Regions from separate parts of the Mesorhizobium sp. M7A.F.Ce.TU.012.03.2.1 genome, predicted to be linked through region 1. Evidence: predicted binding sites of a transcription regulator. Region 1 holds the regulator's gene; the other holds the start of a gene.
What was found. Region 1 encodes HrcA, which represses chaperone genes, less so after heat shock. Its sites were predicted from a motif close to GTTAGCACTCNCNNNNNGNGAGTGCTAAC; they were not measured.

Region 1 (3,376 bases):
CGACGATCTTCTTTCCATCGAGAGAATGCATCAAAGGCCCCAGATTCGTGGCTCGGCAAATTCGATCGAATTGCCCGAGGGGTCGCGTATATAGATCGAACGGCCGCCCTGCGGCCACTCGAATTCGCTCTCGATGGCGATCTTCTTTGCCTCCAGATGGGCTTTCCAGCCGGCGATTTCATCGGCGGTCGCAGCAAAGCACAGATGGCCCTCGCCGACCGCGCCATGCGACGGCACCGGCAGCCTGGCGTCAGGCGCCGGCGGCACTTTCGTCGCCTCGGCATTGAAGACGAGCAGCACGCCCGGCCCGCAGCGGAAGAAGAGGTGGCGGCCGTCGACCTTGCCTAGGAGATTGAGGCCGAGGATGTCGGTGAAGAACGTTTCCGCGGCGGTCAGGTCTGTGACGTAGAGGGCCGATTCCAGGATCGCGGAGGGTGTCACGAGGCGCCCCCCTCTGGCCTGCCGGCCCCGGCCCTTCGCTGCCGCTCTGGGCGTTCGTTGTTCGGAAAGCCAAGCAATTGGCTTTCCGTCCGCTTCGCGGACCACGCCTCACCCCCCTCAGGTGGGGAGATTAGCAGCTTCTGCATTGTCGCGCACCCTGCAACGCCGGAGATTGGCGAAGACCGAAATGGCATCCGATCTCCCCCCTTGAGGGGGAGATGGCCGGCAGGCCAGAGGGGGGTGTTCAAGCTCGGCATTTAAGTCCTAAGCCACCGCCATCTGCTGCAGACTAACCAAGCGCTGGATGCCCTTCTTGGCCAGACCCATCAAATCCGCGAACTGCTCTTCCGAAAAGGGCTCGCCCTCGGCGGTGCCCTGGATCTCGACGATGCCGCCCTTGCCGGTCATGACGAAATTGGCGTCGGTGCCGGCCGCGGAATCCTCGACATAGTCGAGGTCGATGACCGGCTGGCCGTCATGGATGCCGCAGGAGATCGCCGCGACGTGGTCTTTCAGCACCTTGGCGACGCTGGCCATCTGGCGCGCTTCCATCCAGCGCAGGCAGTCATACAGCGCCACCCAGCCGCCGGTGATCGATGCGGTGCGGGTGCCGCCATCGGCCTGGATGACGTCGCAGTCGACGGTGATCTGCTGCTCGCCCAGCGCCTGCAGGTCGACCACGGCGCGCAGGGAGCGGCCGATCAGCCGCTGGATTTCCAGCGTGCGGCCGCCCTGCTTGCCGGCCGAAGCCTCGCGGCGCATGCGCTCGCCGGTCGAGCGCGGCAGCATGCCGTATTCGGCCGTCACCCAGCCCTTGCCGGAATTGCGCATCCAGCCCGGCACTTTTTCCTCGAGGCTGGCCGTGCACAGGACATGCGTGTCGCCGAACTTCACCAGGCATGAGCCTTCGGCATGCTTGGAGACGCCGCGCTCGAAGGAGATGGCACGCATTTCGTCGAATTGGCGTTTGGAAGGGCGCATTCAGGCTGCTTTCTTGTCATTTTTCGGAATCTTGGCCGGCTTGTAACCGCATGGGACGCGTGGCGCAAAGGAAAATGGCCTGACGATCTGACACAGACACCGGGTGGTCCCACAAAGACACCCGGTGATCTCACACAGACACCGGGTTGCGCGGGTGCAGTGTAAGTCTGTATCCTTGGGCCGGAGGTTTTTGGCCGTATGACCAAGGCAGTCGATCCCGCTTCGCAGTCGCCCGCGCTCCAGTCGCTCGACATGCGTTCGCGCGACATCTTTCGGCGCATCGTCGATTCCTATCTCAAGGACGGCGAACCCGTGGGCTCGCGCAGCCTGTCGCGCATCCTGCCGTCTTCGCTGTCCCCGGCCACCATCCGCAACGTCATGAGCGACCTCGAGCATCTCGGCCTGATCTACGCGCCGCACATTTCGGCCGGCCGGCTGCCGACGCAGGCCGGCCTGCGTTTCTTCGTCGATGCCTTCATGGAGCTTGGCGATCTTTCCGACGAGGAGCGCCGCGCCATCGAGGCACAGGTTCGGGCGTCCGGCTCGGGCGCGACGCTGGAACACATGCTGACCGAGGCCAGCCAGATGCTGTCGGGCATGTCGCGCGGCGCCGGCCTGGTGCTGGCCGCCAAGAACGAGGTGGCGCTGAAGCACATCGAATTCATCCAGCTCGAACCGACCAAGGCGCTGGCAGTGCTGGTGTCGCAGAATGGCGACGTCGAAAACCGCGTCGTCGAGCTGCCCGCCGGCATCACCGTCTCGCAACTGCACGAGGCCTCGAATTTCCTCAACGCCCATATACGCGGCCGCACGCTGGCCGAGGCGCGGATCGAGATCGCCCGCATCAAGGAAGAAACCAGGGCCGCGCTCGACACGCTGTCGCAGGACCTGGTCGAGAAGGGGCTGGCGGTGTGGGCCGGCGCCGATAGCGGCCTGCCGGCACGGCTCATCGTGCGCGGGCGCGCCAATCTGCTCGAAAACGTCACCGCCCAGGCCGACATCGAACTGCTGCGGCATCTGTTCGAGGACATGGAGACGCAGGACGGGCTTATCCAGCTGCTTGACCTCGCCGAGCAGGGCTCGGGCGTGCGCATATTCATCGGCTCGGAAAACAAGCTGTTTTCGCTGTCGGGCTCGTCGCTGGTCGTCGCCCCATATCGCGACAAGGATGCCCGCGTCGTCGGCGCGCTCGGCGTCATCGGCCCGACCCGGCTGAACTACGCGCGCATCGTCCCAATGGTCGACTATACGGCGCAGCTGATTTCACGCATGCTGCGCTGAGCTGATCCAACCGAGGAGACGATGATGGCGCTCGAAGAATTCAAGGCCCGGATCAGCCTCCTGCTGGAGGAGATGGTCAACCAGCCGGAAGACCAGCACGAGATCCAGGAGCAGTTGCGCGAAAAACTGCAGGAAATGCGCGCCATGGGCCTGCCGCTGCCGGCCGATCTCGTCGAGTTGGAAAAACGCCTCGACGACGATTTTTACGCCGCCGGGACCTGAACCGGGAAACCGGAAGCTTCCTCCACCTCATCATGTGCCGTGGAACGATCGACGAAACCGGTCGTTCCTGTTTTCACGCCCAAACATTGGAGGACCGAATGATGCGTTTTGCCGGCCCCGCACTTTCCGCCGCACTGTTTCTCTCGACCGCTTCATTCGCCCAGCAGGCGGACGAGCCGGCGCTGAAAGGCGCGGACGCTTTCGGCGACTGGCGAGCGGACAAGCCGGGCACACGCCGCCTGATCAGACCGGATGATCTGCCTAAGCCCTATGCCAACAGATCGACCTCTAACAGCGCCGGCGTTGCGGACATGCCGGCAGACGCGAAGCTGCAACTGCCGCCGGGGTTCTCGGCTGAGCTGGTTGCATCCGGCATCGACAATCCACGCGTCGTGCGCGTCGCGCCGAACGGCGACCTGTTCGTCGCCGACAGCAAAGCCAACCAGGTCCG
Region 2 (3,376 bases), 2.4 Mb from region 1:
ACCTTTTCTCAGATGAAGCTAAGCCAGATCGAATCGCTGTTCAAGGGGAAAGTTGGTTGGCCTCCGCTCCTCTCCTCCGAAATGCAACCCGGGGTATAAAGCAGCCTCGGAAGCGCGTAGCTCAGGGGAAGAACGTCAGTCGCAGTGCTGGAGGCCCTCGGTCGAGACGGGGCGGGCTGCCGCTTGGGCGTGAGGGATCGCAACTCTGTGCCGGAAGCTAGGCCCGGCAAGGTTGGCTGGCGAACACTCTGAAACTCGATCCCGAAAATTCTGAACAATCCCCTCGGGATTAACCTTTCCGTAAATATTTGGCCGCTACTTCGACAGCCATGGCCTCGTGGCGGAGCGGCTACGCTGGAGACGGCAAATCTCTGAAGCCTCGGTTCGATCCCGAGGCGAGGCCTCCAGAATTTGGCGTCCCAATCTGCCCCGAGCGCAGTCAGGTCCCACGAATAGATTGTGTGTTGCGAAGGCAGTACGGACCGGCCGTCAAAGCAGTCCTGTCTTGAATTTGGCATGCAGGCGCTCGCGAAAAGAGTGCTATGGAAGGGAGGCGAGCGTTGTTGCTTCGCTTTTTCCTGACATTCGAGGCCTTTCGTGCGTGAACCGTCGCTGCTGCCCGTTTTTGGAAAACTTGGCCTCAAGACCCCTGTCGCCTTGGCGGCGGCACCAATCTCGCCGGCAGGTGTGCCGCACCTGCGGAAGCTTCTGGCCGCGCATGGCGGCATGGTGCTGAAACTGTCGGTCGTCGCCTGGACGGTGCTGATCCTGGGCGCCGTGTTTTTCAGGATGCAAGGCTGACCGGCATGGCCAACCGCTACACGGTGCGCATGGAGCTTCCCCAGAGTTGGAGCATCATCGATGTCTTCACCGGCCAGCCTGCGGTTGTCCGGCAAAAGGTGATGGTCGGGATGGGGCCGCGCGAGGCCGAGGACATGGTCGTGCAGATGAATGTCCGCGACGTCAAACGCCGCGAAAGGGCCGAGCGCAAGACCTGATCGCGGTCAGCGCCAACTCGCCGGCATTTCAGCCGAAATCGGCCGCCGTCAGCACATACATGCTCTTGCGGGTGCGGTCGTAGGCCTTCGACGCCACCTCGCGGATGGCGCTGCTCTCGGTGTCGAATGTCTGGAGATAACCGGCTTCATCGGCAGCAGTGCCCGGCCGCATCTTGGCCATGGCGTCGGCAGCGACGGAAAATGAGATCTGGAACATGCCGTCATGGCCGACGAAACGAATGCGCTGGCCCGCTTCGTCATAGCTGCGGCTGGGGTTGGGGAAGGTGAGGCTCATGTCTTGGCCTCCGTGGCTTTCTTGGTCGCCCGCTTCTTCTTCGGCGTAGGATTGAGGGCCTCGGCGACACGATCGGCCTCTTCCTTGGCCAGCCGAAGCTCCCTCAGCCTTGCCGTCTTGATCTCCCTGGCTCTTGCCTCGGACATATATTCGGCGGTCGCCTTGTTTTTCTCCGCTGTCTTCTTCTGCTTGTCGACAAAGCGGGCTTCAGCTTTTTCCATGATCGTCTGATTGCCTTCGGCCATCGAAGAAATCTCCCTTGTGCCTGAAATCGTGAAAGTGAACTTGTCCGATAAATAGGCACTCGATCGGCAAAATTCAATCTTTTGAATTATTTGACATTCTGCGGATATCACGAAACGGCCAGCTGAAATAATACTTTTGAATATTTAATTTGGCCCGCGAATAATTTTTGGCACTCCTATCTATCGAGTGCCAACGCGTCTATAGAGGAGGGGCGTGGCCGCCTGTGCCGGCCCCAGAAAGAAAGTTCCCATGAAATTTCGGCCACTCCACGACCGCGTCGTCATTCGTCGCGCCGAAGGCGATATCAAATCCAAGGGCGGGATCATCATCCCCGACACTGCCAAGGAAAAGCCGCAGGAGGGCGAAGTCATCGCCGTCGGCCCTGGCGCACGCGACGAAAACGGCACGCTTGTTCCGCTCGACGTCAAGGCCGGCGACTTCATCCTGTTCGGCAAATGGTCGGGCACCGAGGTCAAGATCGACGGCGAGGACCTTCTGATCATGAAGGAAGCCGACATCATGGGCGTCATCGACAAGAGCGAGACTGGCATCATCGACAAGAGCGAGACGGCCGCAACCGACAAGACCGTGGCCGCCAAGAAAGCTGCCTGACCTCATTTTCTCCGAACGAACTGGATAAAAATCATGTCTGCCAAGGAAATCAAATTCTCCACCGACGCGCGCGACCGCATGCTGCGCGGCGTCGAGATCCTCACCAATGCGGTGAAGGTCACGCTCGGCCCCAAGGGCCGCAACGTCATCATCGACAAGGCCTATGGCGCGCCGCGCATCACCAAGGACGGCGTCACCGTCGCCAAGGAAATCGAGCTTGCCGACAAGTTCGAGAACATGGGCGCCCAGATGGTGCGCGAAGTGGCCTCGAAGACCAACGACCTCGCCGGTGACGGCACCACCACCGCCACGGTGCTGGCCGCCTCGATCCTGCGCGAAGGCGCCAAGCTGGTCGCCGCCGGCATGAACCCCATGGATTTGAAGCGCGGCATCGACCAGGCGGTTTCCGCCGTGGTCAAGGAAATCCAGGCGCGCGCCAAGAAGGTCAAGTCGTCGGCCGAGATCGCACAGGTCGGCACCATCGCCGCCAATGGCGATGCCAGCGTCGGCGAGATGATCGCCAAAGCGATGGACAAGGTCGGCAATGACGGCGTCATCACCGTCGAGGAAGCCAAGACCGCCGAGACCGAACTCGACGTCGTCGAAGGCATGCAGTTCGACCGCGGCTATCTCTCGCCCTATTTCGTCACCAATGCCGACAAGATGCGCGTCGAGCTGGAAGAGCCCTACATCCTCATCCACGAGAAGAAGCTCGGCAATCTGCAGGCGATGCTGCCGATCCTCGAAGCGGTGGTGCAGAGCGGCAGGCCGCTGCTGATCATCTCCGAGGACGTCGAGGGCGAGGCTCTGGCGACGCTGGTCGTCAACAAGCTGCGCGGCGGCCTCAAGGTCGCGGCCGTCAAGGCGCCGGGCTTCGGCGATCGCCGCAAGGCAATGCTGGAAGACATCGCCGTGCTGACATCAGGCCAGATGATCTCGGAAGACCTCGGCATCAAGCTCGAAAACGTCACCATCGAGATGCTCGGCCGCGCCAAGCGTGTGCTGATCGAGAAGGACACCACCACGATCATCGACGGGGCCGGCACCAAGGCGACCATCCAGGCGCGCGTCGCCCAGATCAAGGGCCAGATCGAGGAGACGACCTCCGACTACGACAAGGAAAAGCTGCAGGAGCGGCTGGCCAAGCTCTCCGGCGGCGTTGCCGTCATCCGCGTCGGCGGCGTCACCGAGTCGGAAGTCAAGGAAAAGAAGGACCGCATCGACG

Region 2: a site for HrcA is predicted at 1,705-1,733, ahead of EJ079_RS18530 (co-chaperone GroES). Genes of this name have one in related genera too.

What each region holds. Positions count from the first base shown of each region.
Region 1 is NZ_CP034779.1:1,396,188-1,399,563, forward strand. Features, by position in the region: gene rdgB (RdgB/HAM1 family non-canonical purine NTP pyrophosphatase) at 1-31, opposite strand, end outside; gene EJ079_RS06740 (VOC family protein) at 31-441, opposite strand; gene rph (ribonuclease PH) at 706-1,422, opposite strand; gene hrcA (heat-inducible transcriptional repressor HrcA) at 1,621-2,703, shown strand; gene EJ079_RS06755 (hypothetical protein) at 2,728-2,925, shown strand; gene EJ079_RS06760 (sorbosone dehydrogenase family protein) at 3,024-3,376, shown strand, end outside.
Region 2 is NZ_CP034779.1:3,807,595-3,810,970, forward strand. Features, by position in the region: tRNA gene EJ079_RS33350 (tRNA-Cys) at 332-407, shown strand; gene EJ079_RS18510 (hypothetical protein) at 598-801, shown strand; gene EJ079_RS18515 (hypothetical protein) at 807-998, shown strand; gene EJ079_RS18520 (DUF1488 domain-containing protein) at 1,027-1,293, opposite strand; gene EJ079_RS18525 (hypothetical protein) at 1,290-1,538, opposite strand; gene EJ079_RS18530 (co-chaperone GroES) at 1,789-2,151, shown strand; gene groL (chaperonin GroEL) at 2,185-3,376, shown strand, end outside.